Quadrisphaera setariae: one gene and its partner. The protein of the gene in region 1 interacts with the protein of each later gene in a pairwise test. Links are inferred from orthologs where the notes say so. Each region holds a gene or a part of one and is shown in the gene's direction. Other genes may lie near its edges.

Region 1 (5,369 bases):
CGCGCCGGGGGTCGGCTGCGCCGTCGTGGCCGTCCCGGTGGCGGTGGGGTCGGAAGTGCTCGTGGACGTGGGGCTGTCCGTCGGGGAAGCGGTGGCGCTCGCGGAGTGCGTGCTGCTGGGGGACGCCGTCCCCGTCGGTGAGGACGTGCCGGTGGACGATCCGCTGGGCGACGAGGTCGAGGTGGCTGCGTCGGTCGTTGCTGCCGGCGACGAGGGGGCCTGGCCGGTCCGGGCGTCGTCGTGGTGGTCGTGCTCGTGGCCCGGAGCTGCCGCCGAGGCGGTGACCGCCTCCGACGGCTCCTGCGAGGGCTCAGCGGTCGGCTCAGCGGTCGGCTCAGCGGTCGGACCGCAGGTCGGGAGGTCGCTCGGCGCCGTGATCGCCGTGGCGGTCGCGGTGGGCCCGCCGGTGACCGAGGGGGTCGCGGTCGGGTTCCCTGTGGGCCCAGCGGTCGCCGCGGGGGCTGATGTCGGCTCCGAGGTCGGTTCGGAAGTCGGCTCCGAGGTCGGCTCCGAGGTCGGCTCGGAGGTCGACTCGGCTGCGGGACAGCAGGCGGCAGGCGGGACCGCCTCCGCCGGAGCGGCGGTCGGCTCAGCTGTCGGCACGGCGGACGCGGTGGCCGTCGGCTGGGCCGTCGCGCTGCTGTCAGCCGCAGCCGTCGCGCCAGCGCTCGGACCGGCGCTCGGGTCGGCCTCGGCCCCCACCGCCGCCGCCACGCAAGCGGTCGCGCTCGGGTCCGGCACCGCCGGGCTGGGCGCGGCGGACGGGGTGGGCGAGGTGGTCGCGGCGACCTCCACCGGCGGGGGCGGAGCGCTGGACGGCGCGGGCGGCACGGGTACGAGGTCGGGCAGCGCGGGCAGCACGGACAGGCCCTCGGTGTAGGCCGCCGTCCACGCGAGCACGGTGGCGGCGTAGGCGCTGGAGCGGTTGTAACGCCACAGCGCGGCCACCTGGCCGTCGCGGGTGGACAGGTCTGCCCCGCTGGCGCAGAGGTAGCGAGCGGCACCGAGGGCGGCGTCGTCGACGTCGTCGGGGTCGGCCACGCCGTCCCCGTCCGCGTCGGCGCCCCAGGCCCGCCACGTGGCGGGGAGGAACTGCATGGGACCGACGGCCCGGTCGAACTGGGCGTCGCCGTCGAAGCGGCCTCCGTCGCCGTCGGAGATGACCGCGGTCCCGGGCACGGCCCCGTCCAGGCGCGGGCCGAGGATCCTGGTCAGGGTGCGGCCGGCGGCGTCGACGCGCCCGCCGGAGGCGTGGCCGGACTCGATCTTGCCGATGCCGGCGAGCAGCTGCCAGGGGATGCGGCAGCTGGGGTCGGTCACGGCCGTGCGCTCCTGGGCGGCGCGGTAGGCCGCCAGCACGCGCTCGGGGACGCCCGCCTGCGTGCCCTGCACCACCAGGGGGCCCACCTCGCGGCCACCGTCCGCGGGGGGCTCGGACGCACCGGTGGGGGCGGGGGCGGCGACCGCGTCGGACAGCGGCACCACGGGGGCGGGGGCGGCCTGCGCCGCACCGGACGGGGTCGCGGCGGCGGGCGCGACGAGCACGACGTCGCCGGGGTCGCGGACGACCTCGGACGAGGCGGCCACCCCGGCTCCCGTGGCCACCGCCACGGCGCACAGAGCGGCGGTGGACCTCATCCGCGCAGAGCGGGACGACCCGCCTTCCCGGTGAGCGGCCTTGCGCATGGAACCCCCCTCGCGGCGCCACCAGGTGCGGTGGGCGTCAGCGGAGGCTCCAGCATGACGGCGGACGAACCGGGACACAACCGACATCGCGATGACCTCAGAGCGACGCCCAGGTGGCGCAGCGTGATCACCGACCTTGTCACGCGTCGTCACCGTGCGCCACCGGTGTGGAACCGGCGCACGCCCTGGGGCCTCGCCCGCCCGCGGACGGCCGGTGGGAGGATCAGGGCATGAGCGAGGCCACGAGCACCGCCGAGACCGTCGACCGCCCCCTCGTGGAGGCGCCCGGCACCGAGGTCGAGGTCGAGGGCGCCGGTGACGCCCAGCGCCTCGCCGAGCGCGGCTCCAACCGGAGCCAGCGGCCCACCTCGCAGGCCTTCCGCGACTTCATCGCCAGCGGCTGGGCACCCCGGCCGGCTCCTCCCGAGCGCCTCGCCGCGGCGCCGTGGGCCGCAGCGCGCCGCGAGCGCATCAGCGCGCGCTTCCCCGGTGACCGGCTGGTGCTGCCCGCCGGGCCGCTGAAGGTGCGCAGCAACGACACCGACTACCGCTTCCGCCCTCACTCGGCCTTCGCGCACCTCACCGGCCTGGGCGCCGACCGCGAGCCCGACGCGGTGCTCGTGCTGGAGCCCCGCGAGGGCGGGGGGCACGAGGCGCAGCTGTTCTTCCGCCCCCGGGCCGAGCGCACCACCGACGAGTTCTGGGCCGACGCCCGCTACGGGGAGTTCTGGGTGGGCGTGCGCCCGTCCCTGGAGGACGTCGAGGCGGAGCTCGGCCTGGCGTGCCGCCACGTCGACGGGCTGGCCGAGGCCCTCGCCGGTCCCCTGCCCGGGTCGGACGGCGTGGTGCGCGTGGTCCCCGACGCCGACCCCGCCACCAGCGCGCTGGTGAGCCGGTCCCGCTCCTCGGCGCCGCTGGACGTCAGCACCGACGGCGCCGAGCGGCCCGACCCCGACGCCGAGCTGGCCGAGGCCCTCTCCGAGCTGCGCCTCGTCAAGGACGCCTGGGAGGTCGAGCAGCTGCAGGAGGCCGTGGCCGCCACCGTCGCCGGGTTCGCGGACGTGGCCCGCTCGTTGCGCGCCGCGGTCCGCCACGAGCGCGGCGAGCGCGTGGTGGAGAGCGCCTTCGAGGGCGTCGCGCGCCGGGAGGGCAACGGCGTCGGCTACGAGACCATCGCCGCGGCCGGGCCGCACGCCTGCACCCTGCACTGGATCCGCAACGACGGGCCGGTCCGCCCCGGCCAGCTGGTGCTGGTGGACGCGGGCGTGGAGGCGACCTCGCTCTACACCGCTGACGTCACGCGCACGCTGCCGGTGGACGGCCGCTTCTCCCCCGCCCAGCGGCGCGTCTACCAGGCGGTGCTCGACGCCGCCGACGCCGCGTTCGCCGTCGCCCGGCCGGGCTCGAGGTTCCGCGACCTGCACGCCGCCGCGATGGAGGTGGTGGCCGCGCGCCTGGAGGAGTGGGGGCTGCTCCCGGTGAGCGCCGCGGAGGCCCTCGACCCCGAGACCGGCGGGCAGCACCGCCGGTGGATGGTGCACGGCACCTCCCACCACCTGGGCCTGGACGTGCACGACTGCGCGCAGGCGCGGCGCGAGATGTACCTCGACGCCGAGCTGGTGCCCGGCATGGTCTTCACCATCGAGCCAGGCCTGTACTTCAAGGCCGACGACCTGCTCGTCCCGGACGAGCTGCGCGGCATCGGCGTGCGCATCGAGGACGACGTGCTGGTCACGCAGGACGGCTGCGTCAACCTGTCAGCGGCGCTGCCGCGGCGCCCCGCTGACGTCGAGAGCTGGATGGCCTCCCTGCGCTGAGCGCCCGCGACACGACGAGGCCCGTCGCCGTCCTGGTCGGGACGACGACGGGCCTCGTACTGTCTGGGGGACCGCTCAGTAGGCGCCGGGCTCCCGCTGGAGCGGGCGGACGCCCTCGAGCCCCTCGATCAGGCGCCGGGCGCGGCCCGCCTCCTGCTCGGCGCAGATCACCGAGTAGCGCGACGCGAGGATCGCGTTGACGGAGCTGAAGTCTCGTCGGCCACCGGTGAGCGCGTAGCTGATGACGCCGAAGAGCATCCCCGAGCCGGCGCCGATGAGCACCGCGGCCAGCCAGATGCTCAGGTCGCTGCCGCCCACGAAGAGCATGAGCAGCAGCCCCAGGAACAGGCCGAACCACAGGCCCGACGCCGCCCCCGCGAGCGCGACCCGGGCGTAGGTGAGGCGCCCGGTGACGCGCTCGACGCTGCGCAGGTCGCTGCCGACGATGCTCACCAGCTGCACCGGGAACCCCTCGTCGGAGAGGTGGTCGACCGCCTTCTGCGCCTCCAGGTAGGTGGCGTAGGAGGCGATCTCGGTCCCGGTGGGGAGGGTGATCCCCCCGCGGACGCGGGCCTGGGGCGAGCCTGCGGACATCAGAGCCCCCTGGTGCTGCTGGTGAGCGGACGGTGGGGCGTCACGGCTGTCACACGGACTCGTCGGCGCCGGCCTCGGCGAGCTCGGTGGCCTCGACCTCGCTGCTGGCGCCGGAGGTGGACAGCTCGCCGCCCGCGTTCTCCAGGTGGGCGCGCACGAACCAGTGGTACTGCTCCAGCTGGCCGGACTGGCCGATGAGCAGGTCCTCGGTGATGGGGTCGATCTCGCCGGTGGCCTCGATGGCCTCGCGGTGGCTGGAGATCACGCCGGCGTAGACGAGGTCGAGCGCGCCGAGGTGCTCGATGGCGCCGGCGCGACCGATGGAGTACTCGTTCCAGCTGCGGTTCTCGACCAGCGCGCCGGGCGTGCCCTTGGGCGACCCGCCGAGGGTGGCGATGCGCTCGGCCACCTCGTCGGCGTACTCGCGGACGGTGTCGACCTGGGGGTCGAGCATCTCGTGCACGGCGATGAAGTGCGGGCCGACGACGTTCCAGTGGACGTGCTTGAGGGTCAGGTGCAGGTCGTTGAGCGCGTACAGCCGGTCCTGGAGGATCTCGGCGACCTTCGCGGAGTCGCCCTCGCCCAGACCGGGCACGCCGTAGTGGTTGGAAGCCATGCGGCCACGCTAGATCGACGGGCCGGGCTCCGCCCGTCGACGATCGTCCGCCCGGGGAGACCCCGGCCGTGGGGTCAGCGCACGACGACGGTGCTGCCCACCGGCATGAGGTCGCGCTGCCAGACGAGGTCCATCGCGGGCAGGCTCACCCGGGCGCAGCCGTGGGAGGCCGGGTGGGCGGGCACGCTGCCGTAGCCGTGCACGGCGATGCCGTCGGGGTGGAAGTACCGCGGCCGGTAGAGGCGGCCGAGGTCGCCCTCGCGCCAGCCGTCCACGGCCCGGGTGACGCGGAAGGTGCCGGCGGGGGTGTCCGCCAGGTAGCTGCGCCCGTCGTGGGTGTAGCGCTGGAACGTGCCGGTGGAGGTGTGCAGCACGAGCTGCACCTGCCCGTCGAGCACGAAGAGCACCAGGCCGCGCTCCCTGTCGACCTCCGTGGCGCGCCCGGTGCTCGTGGTGGCGCTCGGCCGGACGCCGGAGTCCAGCGCCGCGAGGACGGCGGGCCCGACGAGACCGTCGCGCCGCAGGTCAGCGGCGCCCTGGAGGGCCATCACCGCCTGGGAGGTGAGGTCTCCGTAGCTGCCGTCCGGCGCACCCAGCCAGTAGCCGAGGTCCGACAGGCGCTGCTGCAGCGCCAGCACCGCCGGGCCCCTGTCGCC
Region 2 (5,373 bases), on another replicon or contig:
GGCATCGTCCACCAGGAGCAGTCGCTGCTCACCAACCTGTCGGTGGCGGAGAACATCGCCATGACGTCGGGCTCGCGCGCCAAGGCCGCCACCCGCTTCGGCGTCTACCGGTGGGGCCAGCTCAACCGCGTGGCCAAGGAGGTGCTCGCCCGCATCGGGGTCGACATCGACCCGCGCACCACCGTGGGCGACCTGTCCTTCGTCGACCGGCAGATGGTGGAGATCGCCCGCGCGCTGCAGGTCGACACCGGCGCGCACGCCTCGCCGGTGCTCATCCTCGACGAGCCGACCTCCCTGCTGGAGCGCGACGAGACCGCCGTGCTGGAGCGTGAGATCCGCTCGCTGCGCGACATCGGGTCGGTCGTCTTCGTCTCCCACCGCCTCGACGAGGTCATGCGCATCTGCGACCGCGTGGTCGTCATGCGCCACGGCGAGGTCGTCGGAGACCGGAGGACCTCGGAGGTCACCGAGGACGAGCTGTTCCGCCTCATGGTGGGCCGCGAGTCCCGCCGGGCGCCGCACGAGCGGCGCGCCCGCGAGACCGCGGCCGCGCCCGTGCTCCAGGTGGAGGGGCTGACCCGCGGTCACGCCTTCCGCGACGTCAGCTTCTCCGTGCCCGCCGGGAGCATCACCGCCGTCGTCGGCACCAACGGCTCCGGGCGCGAGGAGGTGGTCCGGGCCGTGTTCGGCGCCGAGCCCTTCAGCACCGGGACCCTGCGGGTGGCCGGCAAGGACGTCGGCTCGTGGGGCGTCGCCTCGGCCGTGCGCGCCGGGGTGGCCTACATCCCCTCCGAGCGCCGGGTCGAGGGCATGGTCGGCGGGCTCACGGCCGCCGAGAACCTCGTGCTCACCCACCCCGGCGCGTCCCGCTCCGGGCCGCTGCTCAGGCCGAAGGCGCGGAAGAAGATCGCCGAGACCTGGTTCGAGAACCTCGACGTGCGGCCCCGCCAGCCCGAGCTGGCGCTGGAGCGGTTCTCCGGCGGCAACCAGCAGAAGGTGGTGCTGGCCAAGTGGCTGACGTCGCCAGACCTCAAGGTGCTGGTGCTCGACCACCCGCTGCGCGGGCTCGACCCGGGCGCCAGCGAGACGGTCAACGCCCAGATCCGCGCCGCGTGCGCGCGGGGCGCCGCCGTGGTGCTGCTGCCCGACACCCTCGAGGAGGCCCTGGAGCTGGGGGACGAGATCATCGTCATGCGTGACGGCGAGGTCACCGCCCGCTTCGACACCTCCGTCGAGACCCCGACCGCCCTGGACCTGCTCGAGAAGATGGTGTGACCGTGTCGACACAGGTGTCCACGTCCGCTCCCCAGCCACCCGCCGCCGCTGCCGAGGCACCCCCCGAGGTCAGGCGGGGCCTGCCGCCCGGCCTGTGGCAGACGCTCGGCCCGGCGGCCGTCTTCGTCGTCCTCTTCGGCATCACGGCCGCCCTGCAGCCGGCCATCCTGTCCGGCGTCGGGCCGATCAACCTCACCACGCAGGCCACCGCCATCCTCCTGGTGGCGCTCGGCCAGGCCGCGGTGCTGCACGTCGGCTCGATCGACCTGTCGAACGCGGCCTCGGCGGTGCTGGGCGCGATGGTGCTGGCCAAGCTGCTGGGCCCCACGGCCGTGGCCGCGCCCGTGCTGACGCTCGTGGTCATGGCGCTCATCGGTGCGGTCAACGGCCTGCTCGTGGCCTTCACGCAGGTGCCCTCCTTCGCCCTGACCCTCGGCACGCTGGGCGTGCTGCAGGCCGCATCGCTGGTGGTCTCCGACAACACCACCGTCTACGCCTCGTCCAACGGCGAGGTGGTGAGCTGGCTGTTCATCCAGGCCTTCGCCGGCCTGCCGGTGGCGTTCTGGTTCGCCGTGGTCGTGGCGGTGCTGTTCTGGCTCGTCCTGCGCCGGACGTCGCTGGGCCAGGCCCTCACCGCCGTCGGGCTCAACGAGACCGCCGCCGTCTTCTCCGGCCTGCGCACCCGCTGGCTCAAGGTGGCCGCCTTCAGCTTCTCCGGCCTCATGGCCGGTGCCGCGGGCATCTGCATCATCAGCCAGGCCGGCGCCGCCAGCTCCTTCGGCCTCGGCAGCGACCTGCTGCTCCCCGGCATCGCCGCCGCCCTCATCGGCGGCGTCGCCATCACCGGCGGCCGCACCAACCCCGTCGGCGTGGTCTTCGGCGCCCTCACGGTGGCGCTCGTGCCCATCGCCGCCACCGCCCTCGGCGTCACGCCGCAGGCCCGCAGCCTCGTCTACGGAGCCGTCGTCATCGCGGCGGTCGCCCTCACCGCCAGCCGCGCCAAGGGCGCCGTCGTCAAGTGACGACGCGCCACCTCGACCACCCTCAGCGCTGAGAACACCAGGAAGGGAAGAGAGCCACGATGACCGTGCTCGACCAGCTGGAGCCGCAGGAGGTCCTGCGCTTCTTCGAGACCCTCACCACCATCCCCCGCGGCTCCACCAACGAGGAGCGCGTCGCCGCCTGGGTGGTCGGCTTCGCCCGCGAGCGCGGCCTGGAGGCGTCCTCCGACGAGGTGCACAACGTCTTCGTGCGCAAGCCCGGCCAGCACGGCGGCGAGGACGCCGTCCCGCTGGTGCTGCACGGCCACCTCGACATGGTCTGCGAGAAGGCCGAGGGCGTGGAGATCGACTTCGTCAACGACCCGATCACCATCAAGGTGGTGGGCGACGAGATCACCGCCGACGGCACCTCCCTCGGCGCCGACAACGGCATCGGGGTCTCCTACATCCTCGCCCTGCTCGACTCCACCGAGCTGCCGCACCCGCCGCTGGAGGTGGTGCTCACCGCCATGGAGGAGAAGGGCAAGGTCGGCTCCTCGAAGTTCGACACGTCCCGCCTCACCGGCTCTCGGATGATCGACTTCAACTGGATCACCGACACCGAGATCCTCGCCGGCTGCTCCGGCGACGTGACCTTCACGGTGGACGTGCCCGGTGAGCTCGAGACCGTCCCCGCCTCGCACACGAGCGCTCTCCGCCTGCTGGTGCGCGGCCTCATGGGCGGGCACTGCGAGTTCGACATCCACCTCGAGCGCGCCAACGCCGTGCTGCTGCTGGCCCGGGCCCTGGTGGCGCTCGGTGAGGTCGCCGACGTCCGCCTCGCCTCCCCCCACGGCGGTGCGCAGAACAACGCCATCCCCGCCGACGCCGACGTGGTGCTCGCACTGCGTCCCGAGGACGAGAAGGCCGTCCGCGAGGCCGTCTCCGACCTCCAGGCCACGTTCCAGCGCGAGTACGCGACCGCCGAGCCGAAGCTGCGGCTCGAGCTCGCCGACGCCGGTGCGGTGCCCGGACAGGTCTTCTCGAAGGCCGCCGGCGAGCGCCTGGCGCGCCTGACGACGCTGGTGCCCAACGGTGTCATCAGCTGGAACCTCGACGTGCCCGGCGTGGTGGAGACCTCCAACAACCTCGGGACCATCCGCACCACGGACGACGGTGCGCGGCTGATGTCGACGATCACCTCGGCGCTGACCTCCCGCAAGCACGAGGTGCTGGACCGGGTGCGCAACCTGGCGTCGCTCGCCGGCGGCGGCGTGACCGTCCAGGAGTACGGGCTGGACGCGCCGGAGTTCCCCTACCGCCCCGACTCCCCGCTGCTGGCGACCGCGCGCGCCGCGTACACCGACGTCATCGGCTCAGAGCCCGACGTGCACGTCAGCCAGTGCAGCCTCGAGCTGGGCATGTTCAGCCGCGCCGTGCCGGGCCTGGACGTCATCTCCATCGGCACCGAGCTGCGCGACCTGCACTCCCCCAACGAAGCCGTGAAGCACACGTCGGTGGCCAAGGTGTGGCCGCTGGTCCGCGAGGTCGTGACCCGGCTCGCCGACGACAAGAAGGAGGCCTGACCGTGGGGTACGACGTGCAGCCCTTCCAGGTCCACATCCCCGACGCCGACCTCGCCGACCTGCGCGAGCGCCTCGAGCGCACCCGCTTCCCCCAGGACTTCGGCAACGACGACTGGCGCTACGGCTACAACACCTCCTACCACCGCGAGCTGGTGCGGTACTGGCTGGACGAGTACGACTGGCGCGACGTCGAGCGCCGCATGAACCAGCTGCCGCAGTTCAAGGTCGACCTCATGGGCGTGCCGCTGCACTTCGTGCACGTCAAGGGCAGGGGGAAGAACCCGTCGGTGCCGCTGCTGCTGCACCACGGCTGGCCCTGGACCTTCTGGGACGTCCGCAAGGTCATCGGTCCGCTGACCGACCCGGCAGCGCACGGGCTGGACGACTCCCTCAGCTTCGACGTCGTCCTCATCTCCCTGCCCGGGTACGGCTTCTCCTCGCCGCTGACGGACACCGGCTGGAACTGGTGGCGCACCGCCGACCTCGAGAACACCCTCATGAAGGAGGTCCTCGGGTACGAGCGGTACGCCACGGCGGGCGGTGACTGGGGCGCGCTCGTCGCCCAGCAGCACGGCCACAAGTACGAGGACGACCTCATCGGCGTCTACACGCACTTCCCCGCCCAGATGAGCCACTACCTGCCCGAGCACCCCGACGCCCCCGCGTCGGTGCAGTACGACCCGCTGCTCGGCCTGCCCGCCGCCAGCGAGTACGGCGAGGGCGAGGAGGGCTGGTTCGAGCGCGGGAAGCTGTTCGTCCAGCACGAGTCGGGCTACGGCGAGATCCAGCTCACCAAGCCGCAGACGCTGGCCGCGCTCTTCGCCGACTCCCCCGCAGGGCAGCTCGCCTGGATCACCGAGAAGCGCTACTTCTGGGGCCTGGCCGAGCGCGGCGAGGGCACCGAGCGCTTCGAGGCGGTCTGGCCCAAGGAGGACCTCGTCACCACGGCCGCGGTGTACTTCCTCACCAACACGGGCGGCACGTCCTCGCGCTACTACTGGGAGTGCCGCGGCAACCCGTGGAAGCCCTCCCACGACAGGTTCCCCGTGGTCGGCGCCCCCACCGCGGTGAGCATCTACCCCGGGGAGATCTACAAGCCGCCGCGCACCTTCACCGAGGCGTACTTCAACCTCCAGCAGTACCGCGTCCACGACGACGGCGGGCACTTCGCCCCGCTGGAGGTGCCCGACACCTACGTGCGGGACGTGCGGGACTTCTTCGGGTCGCTCGTCCAGCAGGGCTAGCTCAGCGGCGGGGCAGGCCCAGCTCGCGCCGCAGCGCGCCCTCCTCCACGCGGCCGGTGTACAGGCGGCCGTCGACGAACAGCGTCGGCGTGCCCCTGACACCGGCCGCTCCGCCGTCTGCGTAGTCGGCCTCCACCGCGGGCCGGAAGCGCTGGACGCGCTCCCCCACCACCGCGGCGGGCTCGTCGAGGCCGGCGCGCTCGGCGAGGGCCGCCAGCTGCGGGTCGGACAGGTCCGCCTGGTGGCGGAACAGCAGCTCGTGCAGGTCCCAGAACCGCCCCTGCTCGG

Evidence for each region. Proteins that work in one complex are often made in the same cells at the same time.
Region 2: the proteins of FMM08_RS15235 (region 1) and pepD interact in binary tests that used the Escherichia coli proteins (3 or more experiments, as listed by UniProt). The link is inferred for Quadrisphaera setariae from one-to-one orthologs.

Annotation. Positions count from the first base shown.
Region 1 is NZ_VKAC01000009.1:44,738-50,106, reverse strand. What follows is about bases 1,377-4,209. They hold FMM08_RS15235 (aminopeptidase P family protein), read left to right. Parts: upstream 1,377-1,916; coding sequence 1,917-3,503; downstream 3,504-4,209. Other genes in these bases: FMM08_RS15225 (Dps family protein), read right to left, coding at 4,147-4,209; FMM08_RS15230 (YflT domain-containing protein), read right to left, coding at 3,579-4,097; FMM08_RS23735 (lytic murein transglycosylase), read right to left, coding at 1,377-1,638. Also shown: more of FMM08_RS23735, read right to left, coding at 1-1,376; more of FMM08_RS15225, read right to left, coding at 4,210-4,713; FMM08_RS15220 (L,D-transpeptidase family protein), read right to left, coding at 4,788-5,369.
Region 2 is NZ_VKAC01000012.1:19,897-25,269, forward strand. The notes cover bases 1,762-4,598. They hold pepD (beta-Ala-His dipeptidase), read left to right. Parts: upstream 1,762-2,356; coding sequence 2,357-3,841; downstream 3,842-4,598. Other genes in these bases: FMM08_RS18035 (ABC transporter permease), read left to right, coding at 1,762-2,297; FMM08_RS18045 (epoxide hydrolase family protein), read left to right, coding at 3,844-4,598. In the rest of the region: FMM08_RS18030 (sugar ABC transporter ATP-binding protein), read left to right, coding at 1-1,275; more of FMM08_RS18035, read left to right, coding at 1,278-1,761; more of FMM08_RS18045, read left to right, coding at 4,599-5,085; FMM08_RS18050 (DsbA family protein), read right to left, coding at 5,087-5,373. UniProt on the Escherichia coli protein: Dipeptidase with broad substrate specificity. Requires dipeptide substrates with an unblocked N-terminus and the amino group in the alpha or beta position.